One region of the Pseudomonas sp. LBUM1649 genome, then DNA from elsewhere that is predicted to be linked to it. Evidence: predicted binding sites of a transcription regulator. Region 1 holds the regulator's gene; each other region holds the start of a gene.
The links. The regulator FliA, encoded in region 1, starts transcription of late flagellar genes. The targets are predictions, from matches to a motif close to CTAAAGTTTNNNNNNNNNNNGCCGNTAA.
Positions count from the first base shown of each region.

Region 2: a site for FliA is predicted at 2,603-2,630, ahead of motA (flagellar motor stator protein MotA). Genes of this name have one in related genera too.
Region 3: a site for FliA is predicted at 1,556-1,583, ahead of ACA058_RS06015 (methyl-accepting chemotaxis protein). Genes of this name have one in related genera too.

Region 1 covers NZ_CP166807.1:1,689,572-1,693,739, forward strand. The annotation lists gene flhF (flagellar biosynthesis GTPase FlhF) at 1-365, shown strand, start outside; gene fleN (flagellar synthesis regulator FleN) at 481-1,311, shown strand; gene fliA (RNA polymerase sigma factor FliA) at 1,308-2,048, shown strand; gene ACA058_RS07805 (chemotaxis response regulator CheY) at 2,215-2,586, shown strand; gene ACA058_RS07810 (protein phosphatase CheZ) at 2,606-3,394, shown strand; gene ACA058_RS07815 (chemotaxis protein CheA) at 3,447-4,168, shown strand, end outside.
Region 2 covers NZ_CP166807.1:549,695-553,862, reverse strand. The annotation lists gene ACA058_RS02430 (IS110 family RNA-guided transposase) at 1-453, opposite strand, end outside; gene motB (flagellar motor protein MotB) at 651-1,679, opposite strand; gene motA (flagellar motor stator protein MotA) at 1,683-2,534, opposite strand; gene ACA058_RS02415 (HDOD domain-containing protein) at 2,701-4,168, shown strand, end outside.
Region 3 covers NZ_CP166807.1:1,326,975-1,331,142, reverse strand. The annotation lists gene ACA058_RS06015 (methyl-accepting chemotaxis protein) at 1-1,440, opposite strand, end outside; gene ACA058_RS06010 (transporter) at 1,715-2,737, shown strand; gene ACA058_RS06005 (multidrug/biocide efflux PACE transporter) at 2,908-3,345, opposite strand; gene ACA058_RS06000 (LysR family transcriptional regulator) at 3,435-4,168, shown strand, end outside.

The sequences.
Region 1 (4,168 bases):
TCGAAAGCCTGGCCGCTCGAGGCATCAGGTCAAAGAATTATCTGGTCCTGGCAACCACCAGCCAGAAACAAGTTCTAACCGCCGCTTATCACAGTTACAAGCGTTGTGGGCTCGCTGGCTGCATCCTGACTAAACTGGATGAAACGGCGAGCCTGGGCGAGGTGTTGAGTCTGGCCATCAGCCATGAGTTGCCGGTGGCCTACCTGACCGATGGCCCGCGGATTCCAGATGATCTGCATCTGCCGCGTCGTCATCAACTGGTCAGTCGGGCCGTCAGCGTGCAAATGCAGGAAGAACCCAGCGAAGAGGCCATGGCTGACATGTTCGCTGATATCTACCACAGTCCGACCAAGCAGGTTGGCTGAGGTAACAATGAATAGTTTTTGTACCTACATCGATGGCCTGCCATGCATTGTTCCGATTGTGAACGCGCAGCCAGTTATGTGGCCCCGTCTATGCAGAACAAGGTAAAGAAATAACATGGGCAGCATGCATCCTGTACAGGTGATCGCGGTGACCGGCGGCAAAGGTGGCGTCGGCAAAACTAACGTGTCAGTGAACTTGTCCCTGGCTTTGGCTGAGCTTGGCCGGCGCGTCATGCTGCTGGACGCTGACCTGGGCCTGGCGAACGTCGACGTTCTGTTGGGCCTGACACCCAAACGTACCCTGGCCGACGTGATCGAAGGCCGCTGTGAATTGCGCGACGTACTGTTGCAGGGCCCCGGCGGCATCCGCATCGTTCCGGCGGCGTCCGGCACTCAGAGCATGGTCCATTTGAGCCCGGCCCAGCACGCCGGCCTGATCCAGGCTTTCAGTGACATCGGCGACAATCTCGACGTGCTGGTGATCGACACCGCTGCAGGCATTGGTGAGTCGGTGGTCAGTTTCGTGCGCGCGGCCCAGGAAGTGTTGCTGGTGGTCTGTGACGAGCCGACTTCGATCACTGACGCCTATGCGTTGATCAAATTGCTCAACCGCGATTACGGCATGAACCGTTTCCGTGTCCTGGCCAACATGGCGCAGAGCCCTCAGGAAGGGCGCAACCTGTTCGCCAAGTTGACCAAGGTCACCGACCGCTTCCTCGACGTCGCCTTACAATATGTCGGCGCGGTGCCTTACGACGAAAGCGTGCGCAAGGCCGTGCAGAAGCAGCGCGCCGTCTACGAGGCCTTCCCGCGCTCCAAGTGCTCGCTGGCGTTCAAGGCGATCGCGCAGAAGGTCGACACCTGGCCGCTGCCCGCCAACCCGCGCGGGCACCTGGAATTTTTCGTCGAGCGCCTCGTGCAACAAACGGCAGGACCGGTGCTATGACAGCCAGCGGTTACAACCTCTACAAGGCATCGGCGCGTGACGCGCAGTACGAGCTGATCGAGCGTTACGCGCCGCTGGTTAAACGCATTGCCTATCACTTGCTGGCGCGTTTGCCGGCCAGTGTCCAGGTCGAAGACCTGATCCAGGCCGGGATGATCGGCCTGCTGGAAGTATCGACCAAATACGACGCCAGCAAAGGCGCGAGTTTCGAGACTTACGCGGGCATCCGCATCCGCGGCGCCATGCTCGATGAAGTGCGCAAGGGGGACTGGGCGCCACGTTCGGTCCACCGCAATACGCGGATGGTCAGCGACGCCATTCGCTCGATTGAAGCGAAAACCGGCCGTGACGCTAAAGATCACGAAGTTGCGGCCGAACTCCAATTGAGTCTTGACGATTACTACGGGATTTTGAACGACACCCTGGGCAGCCGGCTGTTCAGTTTCGACGACCTGTTGCAGGACGGCGAACACGAAGGGCTGCACGAGGATGGCGCCAGTGCTCATCTTGAACCGTCTCGCGATCTGGAAGATGAACGCTTCCAGGCGGCGCTGGCGGACGCGATCGCCAATTTGCCGGAGCGTGAGCGATTGGTGTTGGCGCTGTACTACGACGAAGAGTTGAATCTCAAGGAAATCGGCGAGGTCCTGGGAGTCAGCGAATCCCGGGTCAGCCAGTTACACAGCCAGTGCGCGGCCCGTTTGCGGGGGCGTCTGGGAGAGTGGCGAGCGCGCTGAAGGCAGTGTGGGGGCACTGCGACGCGGCGGGTGGGGTGATGAACCGCGCCGGTCTCGATCCGTTGTACTCCAGACAGTCATCGAGTGTTTTGCCAGATTGATTGAAATGGCGCGTCCAGGTGCTGGGCGCGTTTTAGTCTGCTTGGAGGTCGAATTGGACAAGAACATGAAAATCCTCATCGTTGATGACTTCTCAACGATGCGGCGGATCATAAAAAACCTGTTGCGTGACCTTGGGTTCACCAACACGGTCGAGGCCGACGATGGCACTACCGCCATTCCAGTACTCAACAGCGGGAGCATCGACTTTCTGGTGACGGACTGGAACATGCCTGGCATGACCGGTATCGATCTGCTGCGCCACGTGCGCGCCGATGAAAAGCTCAAGCACCTGCCAGTGCTGATGGTGACTGCCGAAGCCAAGCGCGAGCAGATCATCGAAGCGGCCCAGGCCGGCGTAAACGGCTATGTGGTCAAACCCTTCACGGCCCAGGCGTTGAAAGAAAAAATCGAGAAGATTTTCGAACGCATCGGTTGAACTGCGCCACGGGGGAGCTATGGGGCATAACGAATCATCCCAGGGCGATTTTGAATCGACCCTGAAAAAACACGCCGTCGAATTGGTCGCGAGCCTTGAAAAGGGCAGGTTCGGCGATGCTGTGCAATTGATCCATGAGCTCAACCAGACTCGTGACCGTGGCCTGTATCAGGAAGTGGGCAAGCTCACCCGCGAGTTGCATAGCGCGATCGTCAATTTCCAGATTGACCCGCACATGCCGCAAGCCGAGGAAGTGTCACAGATCACCGACGCCACCGAGCGGCTGGGGTATGTGGTCAAGCTGACCGAAGCCGCCGCCAACCGCACCATGGACCTGGTGGAAAACGCCACGCCGCTGGTCAACAGTCTGGCTGACGAAGCCCAGGGCTTGAGCACCGACTGGGGGCGGTTCATGCGGCGCGAAGTCGGGGCGGAAGAGTTTCGTGAGCTGGCCCGGCGCGTCGACGGCTTCCTGACGCGCAGCAGCGCAGACAACCGCGCCGTGTCGAGCAACCTCAACGACATTCTGCTCGCCCAGGATTACCAGGACCTCACCGGCCAGGTGATCAAGCGCGTGACCCAACTGGTCACCGAAGTAGAAAGCAACCTGCTCAAGCTCGTGCTGATGGCCAGTCAGGTGGACCGCTTTGCGGGCATCGAACATGACCGTGCTTTGATGCTTGCAGAAAAAGATCCACAAAAACATCTCTCTCAGGGTGAAGGTCCGCAGATTCATGCCGATAAAAGAGAAGACGTTATGTCCGGTCAGGACGATGTGGACGATTTGTTATCCAGCCTAGGCTTCTAGAATTTTAGCATTTTAGGTTTTTGGGTTTTTAGACCTTTAGGAGCACCCCCTGATGAGCTTCGGCGCCGATGAAGAGATCCTTCAGGATTTCCTGGTTGAGGCCGGCGAGATTCTAGAGCAACTGTCCGAGCAACTGGTCGAGCTGGAAAGCCGTCCGGATGACGCGGACTTGCTCAATGCAATTTTTCGCGGTTTTCACACTGTAAAAGGGGGCGCCGGCTTCCTCCAGCTCAACGAGTTGGTGGAGTGCTGCCACATCGCCGAAAACGTGTTCGACATCCTGCGCAAGGGTGAACGTCGCGTCGACTCGGAATTGATGGACGTGGTCCTCGAAGCGCTGGATGCGGTGAACGGCATGTTCAGCGAAGTGCGCGAGCGTAGTCCGATTACGGCTGCAACACCTGAGCTGCTGGCGGCACTGGCTCGTCTGGCCGAGCCGCAAGCCGCTGCGGAGGCTGCGCCTGCGCCGGTGACCGAAGTGGTTGAAACGCCGGTTGCGCAAAGCGACTCGGGCGACATCACCGACAATGAGTTCGAACAACTGCTGGACTCGCTGAACGCCGTCAAGGCCCAGGCCGAGGCGCCGGCGGCGGCTCCCGCACCTGCCAGCGATGCGGCTGGCAGCGACGAAATCACCGATGCCGAGTTCGAGTCGTTGCTCGATCAACTGCACGGCAAGGGCAAGTTCGCCGTCGATGCAGTGGCCCCGGCGCCAGTCGCGCCGCCAGCGCCGAAAGCCGCCGGCGATAGCTCCGACATCACCGACGAAGAATT
Region 2 (4,168 bases), 1.1 Mb from region 1:
CACGCCGTGCTCGAGCAGCAGGCCGCGCATCTGATTACTGACGGCCGTGCGTCGACGCACATAGCCCTGACGAGCGCGATGCAACGCCTGCATTGCCAGTGCCGCAACGCTTTTGACCGGTACTGCGCAGATTTTTTCATCGCGACCCGCCCGCAAAATCGCCAGTGCATCGTTGCGATCATTTTTAGGCCCGCTGCGATGGGTGGCCACCAAACCGGCTGGAAGAATCCGCGCCAGGTTGCCTTGGTCTTGCAGCTGCCGGGCCCAGGCTTGAGCACCCGGACCGGTCTCCATCAAAATCACGACATGAGGCGGCAGCTGCCGGAGAAACTCATAAAACGCCTCACGCGACTTGATCCGCTGCTCGTAGCGCACTTGGCCAAGGACATCTTCACCGGCGACCTGAAAGACCTGCTTGGCCAGATCCACCGCTAAGGTTGTACAGGCCGACAAATCGGAAGAAGACAGGGATTGATCAATCGAACTATGATTTTTCATGGACTCGCCCTCGCTGTCGTTGGCTGTTTAGACTGCCAGCGTGGCGCATTGACGCCTCGGCTGGGGCGAGTCCATCCAATTACAAAAAGCGGCCTCCAAACCAGTAAAAGCCACAGAAAAAAAGCCGACATCACTGTCGGCTTTTTTGTAGGTCACTGCTTCGGCGATTCACCCGGTTTCGGTGCCGGGTCATCGAACAGGTTCAACCGTTCACGCAGTTCGTGAGCCGGTAGCGGCTCCTTGTCCGCCGGCAACGCGTTCGGGTCGACCGGTGCAGCTGGTGCGGCTCCCGGAGCGGCCGAACCTTGTGGTGCATCCGGAGCAGGCTCCGCACCTTGCGAACCTTCGATAGCACGCTGTGCCTTCTTGGTCAGCACGATAATGTCGATACGGCGGTTGACCGGATTGAACGGATGCTCGCGGTCGAACAGGGCCGACGAGGCGTAACCGACCACACGCGCCACTTGCGCATCCGGGTAGCTGCCCGCCACCAACGCACGGCGCGCGGCGTTGGCACGGTTGGCCGAAAGCTCCCAGTTACCGAATTCACCGGTGCCGCTGTACGGCTTGGCATCGGTATGGCCGCTGATGCTGATCTTGTTCGGCACTGCCTTGATGGTATCGGCCATGGCCAGCAGGATGTCTTCGAAATAGGGTTTCAGGCGGGCTGAGCCTGAGTCGAACATCGGCCGGTTCTCGGCATCCACGATCTGGATACGCAAACCGTCCGGGGTGATCTCGAACAAGATCTGGTCTTTGAATTTCTGCAGTTGCGGGTTCTCTTCGACCTTGTTCTGCAGCTCTTGCAGCAGCAGCTCCAGGCGCTCCTTCTCCACCATCTCGGCCATGCCTTCGACCTGTTCGACGTCGACCGTCACCTTGTCCGGCTGCGGCTGGGTCTTCATCTCGGGGTTGAGGGTGTTTTCCGGCGCCATGGTCGGCGTGCCGCCCAGATCGATGATGTACGGCGTGCCACTTTCGGAAAAGCCGATCGGGTCCTTGAAGTAACCGGCGATGGCGATCTTCTGTTCCGGGGTGGCGGTGGACATCAACCACAACACCAGGAAGAACGCCATCATCGCTGTGGCGAAGTCGGCGAAGGCGATTTTCCAAGAGCCCCCGTGATGCCCGCCGGCGTAGCGCTTGACGCGCTTGATGATTATCGGCTGGTTGTTTTCCATGGCTTAACGACCACGAACCGCTTGTTCCAGCTCAGCGAAGCTAGGACGGTGCGCCGGGTACAGAACCTTGCGCCCGAACTCCACGGCCAGCGATGGCGGCATGCCGGAAGCGGAAGCAACCAGCGAGGCCTTGATGGCTTCGTAGACGTTCAGTTCTTCCTTGGCATCGTGGGCCAGGGAATGCGCCAGCGGACCGAAGAACCCGTAGGCAGCGAGAATACCGAAGAAGGTACCGACCAGCGCCGCACCGACGTGCAGGCCGATGGACTTCTGGTCGCCCTCACCCAGCGAGGCCATGGTCACCACGATACCCAGAACCGCCGCGACGATACCGAAACCGGGCATGGCGTCGGCGATACCGTTCACCGCGTGGGACGGGTGCTCCAGGTCTTCCTTGAGGCTGTAGAGCTCCATGTCGAACAGGCCCTCCAGCTCATGGGGCGCCATGTTGCCGGAGGACATGATGCGCAGGTAATCACAGATGAACGCGGTCATGCGCTCATCCTTGAGGACCGTCGGGTACTTGGCGAAGATCGGGCTCGCCGCGGCATCTTCGATATCCGCTTCGATGGCCATCATGCCTTCGCGGCGGCTCTTGTTGAGAATCTCGTAGATCAGGCCCAGCACTTCAAGATAGAAGGCATGGCTGAAACGCGAACCGAACATGCTCAGGGACTTCTTGAGCACGTGCATGGTCATGTAACCGGGGTTGGCCTGCAGGAATGCACCGAGGGCCGCACCCCCGATGATCATGACCTCGAAAGGTTGGATCAGGGCGGCAATCTTGCCATGGGAGAGCACGTATCCGCCGAGCACGCTCGCGAATACGACGATGATGCCGATTATTTTAGCCATAGGTAGGAGAGCACTTACTGAGTCGGGTTCAAGGTCATATTCGGAAGTTAAAAAATCTCTTCTTCTACTTATCGGCAAAACTGCGCCAGACTATAGCCAGTTCAGGCGAAAAGCCAATTTGACCCCCTCCGGGCATAGGTATTGTTGACGATGATCGCCTCCAGACATGGCTAAACAAACAAACGTCCCGACGCCAACACCGACCACGCTCGAAGGCTGGGTCAAACTTCTCGACGGCGTGCGCCTGCCGGTTCCGCAGGCCAGTCACGACCGTGTCTGCCGGGCCATGCGCGACAGTCGCAGCTCTATGCGCAAGATCGCCGACTTGATGCAGGACAGTCCGGCCCTGGCCTTGAGCGTGATTCGCGAGGCCAACCGGTACAGCCATGGCGGCATGACCGAGCCGGCGGAAAACCTTGAGGTCGCCATCAATCGCCTCGGCTTGAAGCGCACCGAGGAGCTGCTCGCGCGACTGCCTGCCATGCCCCAAGACGAGATTCCGAAAGCCCTGCGCCAGTTGCAATTGATCAGCCAACACGCCAGCCAACAGGCCAACGGTTTTTTTGCCAGCCGCCTGGCGCGCCTGTGGCAGGACATCCACTGGGGCAGCCTGCTTTTTCTGTCGCCGCTGTGGCCGCTGGCCCTGACACATCCGCACCTGCTCGAAGACTGGGAGCTGCGGGTCATTCATAAAGGCGAATCGGCGTGCACCGTCGAAAAGCAACTGTTTGGCGTTCGCCTGCTGAAAATCGGCCTGGCCCTGGTGGACTTCTGGCACCTGCCGATCTGGGTGCAACAGGGGTATCGACTGCTGCTCAGCGAGCAACGGGAGCTGGTGAAGGTCCTGCGCATTGCCCGCGACAGCGAGCATCCGCTACGCCAGCAGAATCGCCTGGATGACGACCCGACCCTGCGCCGCTGGCTCAATCAACCGGCCAACACGGTGTTGCTGGCCAACGGTCTGGCGCTCTCGGCGCACCAGGCCTGGGACAGTCCGCACAGTGAGCGCTGGCAGTACCTGACCAGCCTCTATCTGCAAATACCGATGGCCGAGGTACAACAACAACTGCACCAGCAAGCCGCCAACAGCGCGCGTTATCACGCCATGCCCGACCTCTGGCATCCCGCTGTCGCGCTGATCTGGCCATGGGGCATGAACCCTGTGCATGCAGGGTTGCGGCCAGCCCCGGCCCCCACCGCCGAAGACCTGGCGAAGTGGCGCAAACAATGCGCTGAGTTGTTGGTCGAACCGAGTCGCTTCACCAATGCCATCCACCTGACCACCTCTGCCCGCGACGCGCTGGTTGCCTGCGGCATGCGCAGGGTGATGATCCTGATGGCCGACCGCACCCACGCCCAGCTGCGCGTGCACCAGACGGCCGGCTTGCCTGACGAAGTGGCCGGCCTGAACTTTGTCGTCAGTCAAAGCGCCGTACTGCAACGCCTGCTCTCGCAACAGGCCCAGGTACGCCTCACGCCGCTCAACAACGCACAATTTTCCGCTTTGCTGCCCCAGAACCTGCGCAGCCAGTTCAGCGGTGAACACCTGTTGCTGCGTTCGCTGCTCAACAATGGGCGGGTGATCATGATCGTCGTGGCAGACCAGGGTGGCGGGCCATTCTCGGACATCACCG
Region 3 (4,168 bases), 360 kb from region 1:
GTTCATGTCGCGTATGGCTTCCACGGCCAGGGTAATGCGCTCCAGCATGGCGCCGGCCTGGGTCACTTGCTCGACGCTTTCGTCGCTGCGCGCCTGACCGTTTTCGATCGCCTGGGCCGCGTTTACCGCACCGGTTTGCACGGTTTGAATGATCTGGTTGATCTCGATGATCGATGCCGCCGTACGCTGGGCCAGGCTGCGCACTTCGTCAGCCACCACCGCGAAACCACGCCCGGCTTCACCGGCACGGGCCGCCTCGATGGCCGCGTTGAGCGCCAGCAGGTTGGTTTGCTCGGCGATGCCGCGAATCACTTCCAGCACTTTGCCGATGCGCCCGCTGTCGGTTTCCAGCTGCCGAATGACCGTGGCGGTGTTGGCGATTTCACCGCGCATCCGGGTGATGGTGTGAATGGTGCCCTGCATGACTTTTTCGCCCTGCTGGGCCGACTGGTCGGCGTCGTCAGCCGCGCGCGCGGCATCCACCGCGTGACGAGCGACTTCCTGTGCGGTGGCGGACATTTCGTTCATGGCCGTGGCGACCTGATCGGTGCGGTTGAACTGTTCGTGGGTGCCACCGGCCATCAAGGTGGCGATCGAGTTCAGTTCACCGCTGGCACTGTCCAGGTCCGAAGCACTGCGTTGCAAACGACTGAAGGTTTCTGCGAGGAAATCGCGCAGGGTGTTGGCCGCCATCGCCAGCTTCCCCAGTTCGTCCTGACGGCGGCTGTCGACGTGCTCGGCGAAACGGCCATGACTGAGTTGCGCCACGTACTCGATCAACTGGCGGATCGGCTCGACCAGATTGCGGTTGACCAGCCACAGGCTCAGCATGCCGATCAACAACCCTGAGGCCAGCATCACAATGATCCCCAGCCACACCGTCCGCTCTGCCGCGGCGCTGATCACCGTGGATTGCTCGGCGCCCTGCTTGCGCAACGCGCTGACCAGTTCGCTCATCTGATCGCTGGTCGCACGGTCCACACCCTTGACCGCGCTGTCGCCAACCGTTGGATCGGCGCCGGCGGCCACGAAGGCATCGCGGCCTTTCTGATACGCCGCGCCCAGCAGGCGATGTTCGTCCCGCAGGCGTTCGATGCGCGTCTTGAGCAGCGGCTCGATCCCCTTTTGCCCGGCCAGCTCGCCAAGAATGCGCTGCACATCACCTTGACGGTCTTCGAACTGCTTCCAGTATTTGTCCAGGTCAGCTGGTTGCTTGCCGCGCAGCAAGACGTTTTTCCACTCCTGCACCTGCACCTTGAACTGCAGGTTGGCTTCATCGATCAATTGCGAAGTATGCAGCGGTCCTTCGATCAGATTGGCGTAGTTCTGGACTCCGCTGGACAGAAAGTGAAAGCAGGCCAGGGCGATCAACAGCATCGCGAACAGGCTGCCGCTGAGCAGGGCGAGAACTTGCGCTCTCAAGGACTTTTGCAAAAGCATCGAAGGGTACTCATGGCAGGAATGAGGCACGCCCGGATCATGGCGTGAAATAGGTCCAGACATCCCTGTCCGCGACCCTGGCTGATGGCTGAGGGCGCGCAACTTAACCCAAGCGTAATCGGCGTGCCAGAGCAGTTCTTGAGATAAATCCGACCACCGGCAGCTCAATTTTTTGCAGCAACTGACCGTCACAAAACCGTCATCCAGCCTTGCAATGATGCGGCTCACGTGAACCTGTAAAAACACGCGACAGGCGCCCCCCATGCGAGCCCTCATGAACCACAGCATCGATCACAGCCATCGCGATCCGGATCTGTTCGGCCTGCTTTACGGTTTCAGTTTTCGCCCCGGTGAGCGCGGCCAGGAGATCGATTCGGCCAGGGCATTGCAGTACCTGCAACACCCGCAAGACGCCGAGCAATTTCTCTGGCTGCACTTGAACCTCGCCCATGCCGCGTGCGAGCGCTGGATGAAGAGCCATCTGGAACTGCCCGACGAGTTTTTCGAAGCCCTGCATGAAGGTTCACGGTCGACGCGCATCGAGCATGTCGATTCGGCGTTGCTGGCGGTGGTCAACGACGTGGTGTTCAACCTCAGCAGCATGACCTCCTCCGATGTCTCGACACTGTGGGTCTGCGCCCGCAGTCGACTGATCATCAGCGCACGCCTGCAACCGCTGCATTCGGTGGACAAGCTGCGTTCGTCGGTAAAGGCCGGTGAATGCTTCCGCTCACCGTTGGAATTACTGGTGCATCTGCTGCGCGACCAGGGCGAAGTACTGACCCAGATCGTGCGCAAGACCAGCCTGAGCGTGGATCAGATCGAAGACGAACTGCTGTCCTCGCGCCTGTCGACCAACCGCGCTGAACTGGGGGCCAATCGCCGGGTGCTGGTGCGTCTGCAACGCCTGCTGGCGCTGGAGCCTGGGTCGTTGCTGCGCCTGCTCAATCGCCCGCCTCCCTGGCTGCAGAAGGAGGACGTCAAGGAGCTGCGCAAGTCCACCGAGGAGTTTGCGTTGATCATCAACGACCTCACGGCACTGGGCGAACGGATCAAGCTGCTGCAGGAGGAAATCGCCGCCAACCTCAACGAACAGAGTAACCGCACCCTGTTCACCCTGACGGTGGTGACGGTGCTGGCCTTGCCGATCAACATCATTGCCGGTTTCTTCGGCATGAACGTCGGCGGGGTGCCGCTCTCACAGGATCCGGAAGGGTTCTGGATTCTGGTGGCACTGGTTGCGACCTTTACCGTGATTGCAGGGCGCTGGGCGTTTCGCAAGCGCCAGGATTTGTAGGCGCGAGCGATCTTTCGATCGATGGTCGCCGCGACCACCCAACTGTTCTGAAACACCGCAATCCTTGTAGGAGCGAGCACGCTCGCGATGGTCGTCAACGATAACGCGGGGAGCCTGACACCCCACGGCGTTCTCCAGTCCATCGCGAGCGTGCTCGCTCCTACAAAAGGTCATGCGTTGCTGTGTTCGCGCATTAGCACCCGCTCGCGCACCACGTCATACCCCCAGTGATAAACGTAGGTGTACGGTAGGAAAAACAGCAGCACGCCGATATCCAGCAGGAACGCTTGCCACAGGCTGACATTCAGCCACCACGCAATCAACGGTACGCCGAGGGCGACCAGTCCGCCTTCGAACAACAGCGCGTGCACCACGCGGACCCAGGCGTTGTGCGCAATGGCTAAACGCTTGAGCACGCGGTCGAACAGGCCGTTGAAGACCACGTTCCAGGCCAGGGCCAATAGGGCAATGACCACCGTGACAGCGCCCATTTCCAACATGGGTTTGTCCATGATCCAGGCCAGCAACGGCGTACAGATCAGGATGGCCAGCAGTTCGAAACCGATGGCCTGGAAAATACGTTCGGTAATGGATTTATTGGCGCTCATGGCCTGACTCCTTGAGTGACGATGATTGCCATGATCCAACTTCAGACCGATACTTCATAACCAATAACCATCGATCAAGGCGATAGTTCATGGCCTCCCAGGAAGTGTTGCAGGCGTTCGTCCAGGCCGCGACCCAAGGCTCGTTTTCCGCGGCGGCGCGCAAGCTGGGCCGCAGCCAGTCGACCATCAGTGCCGCCGTGGCCAGCCTGGAAATCGATCTGAACCTGACGCTGTTCGACCGCAGCAGCCGCAAACCCAGCCTGACCCCCGCCGGGCACGTCATGCTGCAACGGGCCGAAGAGATCCTGGCCGCCACCAGCCGCCTGGAAATGACCGCCAGCCAACTGTCCCAGGGCGTCGAGGCGAAACTGACCGTGGCGATTTCCGACACTTACCAATCCGACCGCTTCGAAGCGGCGCTCAGTGCATTCGAGCCACGTTATCCAGACCTGGAACTCGAATGCCTGATTGCCGAATGCGCTGACCTGGTGGCACTGGTGCAAAGCGGTCGGGCCCACGTCGCCTTCGCCGAAATGCAGGACAGCTACCCGCCGGACCTGGTCAGCTCGACCGTGGAGGAACGCACGGAATTCGCCCTGTTCGTGTCCCGCGAGCATCCGCTGGCCAACCAGAAAGGCATTGACCAGGACGCGCTGCAACAGCATCGCGAACTGCGCCTGGCGACCATCGTCAATCCTTACGAAAGCCGCGCCAAGGGACGGGTCTGGTCGGCACCGAGCTACCTGATGCTGCTGGAGATGGCCCAGGGCGGATTCGGTTGGGCGCCGCTGCCACGTTGGCTGGTAGGACGTTTCGGCGCGGG